2 linked regions of the Hahella sp. HNIBRBA332 genome follow. The protein of the gene in region 2 interacts with the protein of the main gene of each other region in a pairwise test. Links are inferred from orthologs where the notes say so. Each region holds a gene or a part of one and is shown on either strand. Other genes may lie near its edges.

Region 1 (3,242 bases), 3.1 Mb from region 2 along the record:
GCTGAATTTGCAGGCGCTGGGCGCTATCAGCTTCAATAAGGGCTGCTATACGGGGCAAGAAATCGTCGCCCGTATGCAATACCTTGGCACCCTGAAGAAGCGCATGTTCTTACTCTCTTCTGGTACGCTGGTCCCCGCACCCGGCTCAGCGATCACCGACGAAACAGGCGCCCGAATTGGCCTAGTCGTGCGCAGCGCCCATGGAAACACGCTCGCCGTGTTGGACAAGTCTGCGGCAATGGATAAAGCGTTGCGCTTGGAGGAGTCTCCAGCCACCCCATTGCAACTACTTGAACTTCCCTACGCTATTGAAGAAGTTAGCAACACAAAGAAAAAGCTCTAGCATAATCCCATACCTTAGCGGCGCGTTTCTATGCGCCGCCGACAAGCATCCCTCAAAAATTCTGCTATAACTTAAATTGGACCTTGAAAGAGGCTGAAGCGCTTCTCAGTGGGCCCGAATCCAATGCAGCCAACCTATTCACGGATATGCAAATGGCAGAATTAGAAGAGAAAATCAAAGCAGACATACTTCAGGCAATAGATTCCGATAAGCTGGTGCTGCCCACCCTTCCGGAGGTCGCTCTGCAAGTTCGAGAAGTGGCGGAAAGTCCGGACTCATCCGTTCAGGACCTCGCTAAAGTCATTAGCAACGACACCGCCATGACGGCCCGCATTATACGTGTATGCAACAGCCCGCTCTTACGCGGCAGCAGGGAAATATCGAACCTGACCATGGCGATTGGCCGCCTAGGCATGGCCTACACCGCAAACCTAGCAACGGGGCTGGCGATGGAGCAAATGTTCCAGGCCACCTCGGAACAGATAGATCAACGCATGCGGGAAATCTGGCGCAGTAGCACGGAAGTGGCGGGCATCTGCCACGTGCTCGCGCAGCATTACACCAAGTTGAAACCCGATCAGGCGACCCTCGCCGGACTGGTGCACCAAATTGGCGCCCTGCCCGTGTTGACCTATATCGAGCATAACGACATTCATGTCGACAACGAAACTCTCGACAAACTGATCGACACATTACAGCCCACGATTGGGCAGTATATTCTCAAAAAGTGGGACTTCCCCGCAGAACTCCAAATCGTGCCCATAGAATTCAGCAACTTCCAGCGGCAGTCGCCCACCGTCGATTACGCAGATGTGGTGATGGTGGCCAAGCTGCAAAGCCTGATAGGCAGTCAGCACCCTTATACAGAGATGGATTGGGGGCAGATATCGGCGTTCAACCGACTCGGTCTCGACCCGGAAATTGATATGAACGAAGCGGAGGATTTAAGCGCGGAGATGGAAGCCGCCATGGCGTTACTTTCGCCTTCCTGACATATAAAAAACGGCGGACCAGGATCCGCCGCTTTGGCCTTATTCGACAGAGGCTGGCGCTTTCTTGATCAGACGCCCCTTCTCATCCAGCCGATCCTTCGGAGGCAGACGCCAATCAATCGCCTTCTTTTGATGGGTGCGCAGATAGTCGTTCGCACTGGCGAAATGACCGCACCCCATAAAACCGCGATGGGCGGATAACGGCGACGGGTGAACACTCTCCAGCACACAGTGACGCTGACGGTCGATAAATGCGCCTTTACGCTGGGCGTAACTGCCCCACAACAAAAACACCACATTTTCCCGCTCGCTGTTTATCAGCTGTATCACTCTGTCAGTGAACTGCTCCCACCCTTTACCCTGATGCGAGGCAGCCTTGCTCTGCTCCACTGTCAGCACACTATTCAGCAGCAAAACCCCTTGTTGAGCCCAATAAGCCAGACATCCATGCTCCGGTACGCCTAAACCAAGCTCATTGTTGATTTCCTTGAAGATATTCACCAATGATGGCGGCGGCGCGATCCCAGGCAACACGGAAAAGCTAAGTCCATGCGCCTGACCTGGACCGTGATAGGGGTCCTGGCCCAATATGACTACCGACACATTCTCAAAAGGCGTCGAGTTGAGCGCGTTGAAGCAGTTATCCAGACTAGGGTATATAACCTTGCCCTGTCCGTCTTGCGCCCCAAGAAACTGCTCCAGCTGCACCATGTAGGGCTTGGAAAATTCTTCTTTCAGGGCGTCCTTCCAGCGGGTGTCTGGGGCCAAAGCCCCAAACAGCACCTCTGCGCAGCTTTGCATCTGCATTCTCCTTTTCTCTATCCGTTCAATACGGAGGAACGATCAGTCCGCCAACGGACGCATATGAGGGAATAAAATAACGTCTCTAATTGAGGGCGAATCGGTCAGCAGCATCACTAGTCGATCTATGCCAATACCCTCACCTGCGGTCGGCGGCATACCGTGCTCCAACGCAGTGATGTAGTCTTCGTCGAAGAACATCGCTTCGTCGTCACCCGCTTCTTTCTCCGCCACTTGCTTACGGAAGCGCTCAGCCTGATCTTCCGGATCATTCAACTCCGAAAATCCGTTGGCGATTTCTCTGCCGCCCACGAAAAACTCAAACCGGTCAGTGACGAAAGGATTATCGTCATTGCGACGCGCCAGCGGTGATACTTCCGTCGGGTACTCAGTAATAAAGGTCGGCTGCATCAAACGATGCTCGACGGTCTTTTCGAAGATTTCGATTTGAATCTTGCCCAAGCCCCAGGATGCTTTAAGAGGAATACCCAGGTCAGTCGCCACCTTTTTGGCGCCGTCCATATTGTCAATGTCAGCCAGCGACAATCCAGGATTGAAGTGCAGAATCGACTCCACGACTGTCATGCGCAGGAAAGGCTTGCCGAAGTCATAGACGATTTCATCGACCACCTCGCCATCCGCATTCTTGGATGTATTGCGCACTTCCGTCGTTCCCAGCGCTTCCTGAGCCACCCAACGCAGCATTTCCTCGGTCAGGTTCATCAGGTCTTTGTAGTCGGCGAACGCCTGGTAGAATTCGATCATTGTGAATTCAGGATTATGGCGGGTGGACAAGCCCTCATTACGGAAGTTGCGGTTAATTTCAAACACCCGCTCAAAGCCGCCCACAACCAGACGCTTCAGGTAAAGCTCCGGCGCTATACGCAGGAACATCTCAATATCCAGAGCATTGTGATAGGTCACAAAGGGACGCGCCGTAGCGCCGCCAGGTATGACCTGCAACATCGGCGTCTCCGCCTCAATAAAGTCACGCTTGGCAAGGAAGTAGCGAATACTTTCGATCACTTTGGAGCGAATACGGAAGGTTTCCCGCGCTTCTTCATTGGTGATCAGGTCCAGATAGCGCTGGCGATAACGCATTTCCG
Region 2 (8,083 bases):
AAGCCCTCATTCGCCTATATACTGCGTTACTTTTGTCATAACAAAGAAATTGTAATCAATGCCGACCCTGACAGAGCTAGTAATGTCTATAAGGTATCCTATCGAGAACTCTCAAAAGAGAATACGGATGGCGATGAGGAGCAAATAGGCCTTTTTTCTGAGGCTGATGATACTGAAGAAAATCTACAACCTATAAAATTCAATAAATTTGTAGAACGTAGAGATGAGTTCTTACCTAGCTATGTATTTGGTTATTACTCTGGTCATAGCCAAAGGATGTACGAAGTCTTCACCCCTTATCTGGAAAAATACGACGACAACTTGCGAAATGGTATTGATCCTGGCCTGCGCAAGATGTTCTACGCCAAACCGGTACATAGCCAATTCACTCTGCTGGCATTCATGCTGAATCAGGAAAGCTTTGTTCAGCAATTTTTAGAGGAACACTTTGGTATTGATACTGACGTTGGTATCGACTCAGTACTCTTTGTTCTCAATCAGCCTCCCTGGAAATCTAACGCCCCAGATGGCGATTCTAGATTCTGGAATTCTCGCGGCGTCGTAAAAAACTTTTTGACTCGGTTATATGATGTTTCGTTAGCTCCTATTCGTATTAATCGACGTACACAGACTAGTTTATGGAATAAAACCTCACTGGAATATTTATATCTTTATGTGAAAGATCTTGATGCACTTAAGAAACTTGTGGGGAATACGACGCCGCGAGAGTTTTTCCGAGATATTGAGAGTACTTATGTTTCAGAGTTAATTGACGAAGTACGTATTCGAGTTAAACTCAAAAATAACGATGGAACTGTAATATTCAGAGAGCTCAGTGAAGGTGAGCAACAGTTGCTTACTGTTCTGGGGCTTTTACGTTTTACAGCTGAAGATGAAGGCCTGTTTTTGCTGGATGAGCCTGACACCCATCTAAATCCACAGTGGAGTGTTGATTACTTCAAATACCTGAAAATGTTTGTAGGGTCAGGTAGAACTGATAGTGGCTCAAGTCATATTGTACTCAACACGCACAACCCCTTAGCCGTAGCTGAGCTTGCTCGCGAGCAGGTGCAGATTCTCTATCGTGATCCCGAGTATCTATCCATTAGTTCCCATCTGCCAGACTATGACCCTAGGGGGATGGGCTATTCGGGCATAGTAACCAGTGATATGTTTGGACTTGCTTCCTCACTGGATAAGCGCACGCAACGGCGCTTGGAAATGTATCGTGCATTGGCTTCACTAACTGATAAAACTCGGATTCAAGAACTGCGCTTTCAGGTGATCAGTCAGTGGCTGGATGATGATCGTTTCAACTTAATGCAGCGCGATGACGATTATCAGCGCTACCTCATATATCGTCGTGAATTATTGGCAAAACAAGCGGAAACTGAGGATTACCAAGAGCTGATGCAGTTTGCTATTTCGCTATCCGCTGAAGAGAGAAACAGCATAGCCAAACAGGCAATGGAAGAAATTCTTGCGGGGGAAAGTGAGTGAGGTTTGTTGATAACACCTTTTTAGAAACCCCTGCTAACTGGGATCAACGTGCACAGACAGCTACAAACGACTTAATTAATGGAACGATTGAAGCTGACGATCGCGCCGATGTGTGGCGCTGCCTTAAAGACTCTCTTGCGGACATTTCCTGTGACCGATGCTGGTATTGTGAAACAGGTATCCCCAGAACGGATAATGCCGTTGATCACTATCGTCCTAAAGGTAAAGTAAAAGGTGTTAGGTTAAAAACACCCGAGAAAACTCTAGAAAATTATACGATTCAACCGGAGCATCTCGGTTATAAATGGGCTGCCTACAAGCTCGATAATTTTCGATTCTCCTGTCAGCACTGTAACGAGTGGCGTAAAAGTCTCAGAGGTTCAGCTGGTGGAAAAACGAGTTACTTCCCATTAGTGAATGAACCCGATCGAGCCTATGATGTCCTGGATCAGGATAATGAAATTCCAGCTTTGTTGGACCCCTGCGATGTACTTGATTGGACACTGCTGTCCTTCGATAAATCTGGAAGGCCTTTTTCCCGTTTTCCTGAAGGGTCAGAAGAAGATTTAAGAGTCCAGCTTTCCATCTTGATCTACCATCTTGATCAGCAATCAATTAACTCGAGTCGAGCTGCCCAGTGGTCACAGGTCCAGCCTATTGTGGAAGATACTAAAAAATGGTTTCTGAAAAGGCTGCGGGGCGATCAAGGCGCTGATGCGTCTTTCCGTCGTGAGCTGAAAAAGCTTAGGCACTGGTTCAATCCCAAAAACAAGAATACTTATTTGGGTTTTTTGGTTTATCAGCTTAAGCAGGAGCAGGAATTAGATACAGAAAATTTACATAGCTGGATTGGCGAACTATTGCGAGGTTTGGGATGAATAGTCCAGATAACACTTTGCTTCTTCGGGAAATCCGCACACTTGTCACCGGTGCTAAACAGCAAGCCGCTATTGCCGTCAACACCACCCTGACGCAGCTCTATTGGCAGATCGGCCAGCGTATTAACCAAGAAGTACTCGGTGGCGAGCGCGCTAACTACGGTAAACAAATTGTCGCAACGCTGGCGCGACAATTAACCCAGGATTTTGGCCGGGGTTTTTCAGAAAAGCAGCTACGCAGAATGATGCAGTTTTCCGAGGCCTTTCCCGATCCAGAGATTGTCGCAACGCTGTCACGACAATTGAGCTGGAGCCATTTTACCAAGCTGATTCCCCTGAAAGAGCCCTTACAACGTGAGTTTTACGCCCAGATGTGCCGTATTGAACACTGGAGCGTACGGGATTTGGGGAACCGAATTGATTCCATGTTGTATCAGCGTACGGCGCTGTCGAAGCAGCCGGAGGCGCTGGTTAAACAGGAGCTGGCTGCTTTGGCTAACACGGATCGTGTGACAGGGAATTTACTGCTAAAAGACCCGTATGTACTGGATTTTCTCGGACTTGAAGACCATTACCTTGAAAAAGATCTGGAAGACGCTATTCTGCGCGACCTCGAAAGCTTCTTATTGGAGCTAGGCGCGGGCTTTACTTTTATTGCTCGGCAAAAGCGTATTCAAATTGACGATGATGATTTCTATATTGATCTGCTGTTTTATAACCGTCGCCTGAAACAGCTTGTCGCTATCGATTTGAAGATAGGTCCCTTTAAGGCCCATTACAAAGGTCAGATGGAGCTTTACCTGCGTTGGCTGGATAAGTATGAGCGCCAGCCTGGCGAGGAACCGCCGTTGGGGATTGTGCTATGCGCGGAAAACCGACAGGAACAAATTGAGCTGCTGCAACTAGATGAAAGCGGTATCCATGTTGCTGAATACCTGACGGAGTTGCCGGAGCGGCAACTGCTGCACGAGCGCTTACAGCGCGCCATTGATGCTGCGCAAAGCAAATATACGGTCTCTTCTGACAAAGACCATAATCTGGATAAACAGTAAATGAATGCAGCTACACTTGTACAAAAAGTCTGGAACTACTGCCATACCCTGCGCGATGACGGGGTAGGATACGGTGACTATCTTGAGCAGCTGACCTATTTGCTGTTTTTGAAGATGGCTCACGAGTATTCGCAACACCCATACAATCGCGATACCAGTGTGCCTGAAACCTACGCTTGGCCTACGCTATTAAACAAGTCAGGGGAAAAGCTGGAAAATCACTACCACAAGATCCTGAAGAACCTGGGCCAAGGGCGGGGGATGCTGGGCGCTATTTTCTTTAAAGCCGAAAATAAAATCCCCGACCCCGCCAAACTCTCTCGCATCATTAAGTTGATCAACGAGGAGAACTGGATCAGTTTGGAGTCCGACGCAAAAGGAGACCTTTACGAAGGGCTGTTACAGAAAAACGCGGAGGATACCAAAAGCGGCGCGGGTCAGTACTTTACACCCCGTCCGATAATTGACGCCATTGTGGCCTGTATACAGCCAGAGGCTAATAAAACTATCGCTGATCCAGCTTGTGGAACTGGGGGCTTCTTTCTTAGCGCCCATGATTGGATTGCTTATGGTGACCCTGAGTGGATAAAAAAGGGCTATACCCATTGGAATCCTAACAAGAGCTATCCGGCTGTAACGACTAAGAGCAAGCTAAATAAACCCCAAGCCGCATTTCTGCGTGATAATACCTTCCATGGCAACGAAATCGTGCCATCGGCGCGTCGTTTATGTCTGATGAACTTGTTCTTACATAATATAGGGAGTTTGGATGGCGAACCCAATGTGGAGCGGTCCGATGCGTTACTCAACAAGCCTTCGGAAACTGTTGACTACGTGCTGGCGAATCCTCCCTTTGGTAAAAAGAGCAGTATTACAATTACTGACGCTGAGGGAGTGGCGGACAAGGATTCATTGGTCTACGAGCGCCAGGATTTCTGGGCGACCACTACCAACAAACAACTCAATTTTCTTCAGCATATTATCTCCATGCTAAAAGAGTCGGGTAAAGCTGCTGTGGTTCTCCCCGATAACGTGCTGTTTGAGGGAGGAGTCGGTGAGCGTATTCGCCGCAAGTGGCTGGAAACCTGTAATGTGCACACGATTCTGCGTTTACCTACAGGGATATTTTATGCCAATGGCGTGAAAGCGAATGTCGTGTTCTTTGATAACGCGCCTCGTGATGGCAAGGTGCATACTAAAGGCATATGGTTTTACGATCTTCGAACCAACAAACATTTCACCCTAAAACAGCGCCCCCTGGTACTTGCTGATCTGCAGGATTTTATCGAATGCTATAACGCCAAAACCCGTAAAGAGACGGAGCGTTTTAAATTCTATAAATACGCCGACATTGTCGCCAGGGACAAAGCCAGTCTCGACATCTTTTGGCTAAAAGACGATAGCCTGGATAACTTGGATAACCTTCCACCGCCTGCAATCCTTCAGCAGGAGATCATTGATCATCTGGAAGCGGCCTTACAGGCGTTTAGGGATGTAGCGGCTGGCCTTCCTGAATCGTCATAGTGTTATAGATTGGATGCCTGAAGGCCCCTGGCATAGGAATAACAAAAAAATTTTGCTGGAAATCAATTAACAGATAAACGAATAGCAGCCTTGTTTTTTCTATGAAATCCAAGACTAGATTAATAACCGTCAACGATGCTCGATATGTCTGGTTGGTTGATGAAGTGGAATGGAACCTGCTCAGATTGAAAGTATGGCGGGAGGGGGAAAAGGGCGCGCCTTGGTTTACATTGGATAAAGACATGAATATTCCGTGGCGGTTCTCTCCTGAGATTGCCGAGGCTACTCCTGACGCTTCTTTTTCAGTGACACCAAAGTTGGTAGCGGAAGCTATCATGCAGGTTCGTTCGCAATTTGGATTCCTGGGCGAACATAACAATGCTTTAAATCTGTGCGTCAGCACTGACGGCAAGTCCATTTTGCCGTTATCAGCAGAGGCGCCGCCAAACCGCTAAACGCCCTCGACTCTCTCCCTCACAATCCTCGCCAGCGCTTCCAGAGCGTCTTCTGGAAAGCCGCTCAGGCCGGGGATGTCGTTGCTTTCCAGCAGGATAAATTCGCCGTTCTCGGTTTCCAGGAAGTCCAGGCCGAGTATGTCAGCGTTCAGGTGATCCATTGCGATTTGGGTTTGCTCTCGCAAGTTGTCGGGGACTGGCATCAGTTGAAAGTCCAGGGTTTCGATGTTGGCTTTCCAGCGGGCGCCGCGGCGGGACATGGCCCACATCCGGTCGCCGATAGCCAGACAGCGGATGTCGCGGACGTAGGGGATGTAGTCTTCCAGCGTCACATAGTCATTGGATATGAACGTCAGGTCCTTGATGTCGGACCAGGAGGTTGCGTTTTCCGCCAGGGCTTTGCCGTAACCACCGTGAAAATTACCGACTTTAACCACCGAGGGCAGGGGAGGATCGACTTTATCCAACAGGTTCTCGCCGATGGCGATAGTGTGTGGCGATACGGTCAGACCCGCCTCCTGCAGTTCCGCCAGCATCGATAAGCGATCATATCCGCGCAGTAAGGTGCGCGCCGGATTTACGCAGGGAACACCGGCGAAACGAATCAGCTCAAGGACGCTGCGATGGGACTCGTCCGGCTTCACCGCGCCAAGTCGCCACAACACGGCGTCCGCCCGCACGACGCCGGAAGCGTCAAACACCCACAGTCGGTTATCGTGATACAGCCATTTACTGGTTTGCAAACGACGGTAATGCACCTCATGGCCAGTCAGATATTTTGGCCAGTATTGCTCACCGTTCACCACGATGATGGAAGCCATAGAGTCCTCGAAACTTAATCAATAACGCTAAAGGGGATGGTTGGATTTACTTAGCTGGACCGCACAACGACTGTTCCTGCAAGCTTGTCGTGGAAGCCTTGTTTCTTTGGATCCCAGGCGACCCACAGGAAACCCAGGCCCAGTGGCAGCAATGAAAGGTAGTAAGCGAAATAACGCCCGATGAGTTGGCCCTTTGATGGCTTGACGCCTGTTTTGGCGTCGACAATGACAGCGTTAACCAACATTTTTCCTGGCGTGGCGGAGCGATAGATCCAGAACAGAATGACGGCGATCGCCGGGAAGACATAGTTGAGCAGCGCATCCGCCGTACCTGCGATAAAGGTCTCCCCATCGAAATAGTTGAGGCCATATAGGGAGATCAGAATCGGGTAAGTGATCGCCATCATGATCAGCGTGTCGATAATACTGGCGCCGGTTCTCGCCCAGAAACCGACGTAGTCCATATCCTCCGTGTTAATTTCTGGAGTCAGATCCGCCTGTGGAGCTTGGTAGGGATTCATTGAGTTACCTTATACATCCGAGTTTCTAAATTGAAGCTATGTGGTGGTCTAATCATCGGTTTTAACTACTCAGCTGGCCAGTAAATCCTAATTAACGGAATAAGCGCTTTGCCTTCGAGACTGAACTCCTCGTAATAGTCGACTACCAGCTCCGCGAGAATGTCGATATCAACTAGTGTAAGAGGAATATTTGCTCTGTCCGCCTCGTAGCGGGCTTCTCGCGTAAAGCCGCCTGTGCTGACGAAAATACCTCTGTCACCGGGACGAAGAGCGCCAATGAAACTACGCAGGATTTGAGCGCCAATTGTACCGCTGCGATGCTCAACTTCCACTTTAATTCGGGGCTCCTGTAAACCCAGTCCATCGGGTGAAGCGAACACATCTATTCCTCTATCCGGACCTTTCGGCGACACGCGAGCGCGAAAGCCCATTCCACGCAGTACTGTGGCTATAAGTTGCTCCATTTCGTCGGCATCCAGTGCAATGATCTTATCTTTAATAAGTTCCTTGCTTTGGTTAATTGTGTTCTCTCTGGATGGCTGAAGTTCTTCGGTTTCGTCGGCCTCTCTGTCAGGTGAGAAAGATCTCCCATGAGGTCCCATCCGACCGCGATATAGCCTTTCTCGAAGTGATCAAATAAACGGCCTCCTTCTCCAGCTCGAACCATCCAACCATTTTTGTCCATAAAGACTCCTTTCACGTGCCTGTGTTGTCTAATTGCCGTTTAACCACCCTCTGAAAAAAAAGAGGGCGTCTTTTAATCCGGTTTCTTCAGTTGCTCAAGCAGTTTCGCGGGCTGATTCAACAGAGTGGGGTTCTTTTCCAGCACCAGTAGTTGCTCTGTGGTCAGTAATTGTGAAATCACCTGTGATTCTCCGTTTATTGTGAGCTTGATAATAACGAGCGAGCCTATCAGAGTCGCTGCTTGCGAGACGTCTTTCAGTGAGTTGATTAACGCTGCGGCAGCTTCTGAGTTATTTTTATTCACCTCGGATTGCACTTTTTCTATGTTGGCTAGTTCTATAGCCTTTTGCGCTTTCATCAAGGTTTGCTGGGCTTCCTCAGAGTTGTAGGCTCTCTGAATAAGTTTGATGCCTTTGCGTATCCATGAACCTTGATAAAACTCGCCTTCATCAGACAGCGCCATGCCGCAGGACCAAACAAACGCTTTGTATTTTTCAAAGGCGTTTTGGGCGATATCAAAATCCTCGGTATCGAAGAACAGGTGGCCGTTATAGGTATAAGTTTTCAGAGTATTCTTGTGATACTTTCTAAAATTCTCCGCCTGCTCAAAAATTTCCTTATACACCTCATCGTGAGCAATGGGAGGGT

Evidence for each region. The genes of interacting proteins can lie anywhere in the genome.
Region 1: the proteins of O5O45_RS31485 (region 2) and ung interact in binary tests that used the Escherichia coli proteins (3 or more experiments, as listed by UniProt). The link is inferred for Hahella sp. HNIBRBA332 from one-to-one orthologs.

Annotation. Positions count from the first base shown.
Region 1 is NZ_CP132203.1:3,949,047-3,952,288, forward strand. What follows is about bases 256-3,242. They hold ung (uracil-DNA glycosylase), read right to left. Parts: upstream 2,137-3,242; coding sequence 1,375-2,136; downstream 256-1,374. Other genes in these bases: ygfZ (CAF17-like 4Fe-4S cluster assembly/insertion protein YgfZ), read left to right, coding at 256-343; O5O45_RS17445 (HDOD domain-containing protein), read left to right, coding at 496-1,335; lysS (lysine--tRNA ligase), read right to left, coding at 2,179-3,242. Outside these bases: more of ygfZ, read left to right, coding at 1-255. UniProt on the Escherichia coli protein: Excises uracil residues from the DNA which can arise as a result of misincorporation of dUMP residues by DNA polymerase or due to deamination of cytosine.
Region 2 is NZ_CP132203.1:7,078,006-7,086,088, forward strand. The notes cover bases 2,693-5,692. They hold O5O45_RS31485 (class I SAM-dependent DNA methyltransferase), read left to right. Parts: upstream 2,693-3,430; coding sequence 3,431-4,954; downstream 4,955-5,692. Other genes in these bases: O5O45_RS31480 (PDDEXK nuclease domain-containing protein), read left to right, coding at 2,693-3,430; O5O45_RS31490 (hypothetical protein), read left to right, coding at 5,056-5,409; O5O45_RS31495 (ATP-grasp domain-containing protein), read right to left, coding at 5,406-5,692. Also shown: O5O45_RS31470 (AAA family ATPase), read left to right, coding at 1-1,500; O5O45_RS31475 (hypothetical protein), read left to right, coding at 1,497-2,378; more of O5O45_RS31480, read left to right, coding at 2,375-2,692; more of O5O45_RS31495, read right to left, coding at 5,693-6,230; O5O45_RS31500 (RDD family protein), read right to left, coding at 6,281-6,751; O5O45_RS31505 (restriction endonuclease), read right to left, coding at 6,817-7,353; O5O45_RS31510 (type I restriction endonuclease subunit R), read right to left, coding at 7,509-8,083. UniProt on the Escherichia coli protein: The subtype gamma methyltransferase (M) subunit of a type I restriction enzyme. The M and S subunits together form a methyltransferase (MTase) that methylates A-2 on the top and A-3 on the bottom strand of the sequence 5'-AACN(6)GTGC-3'.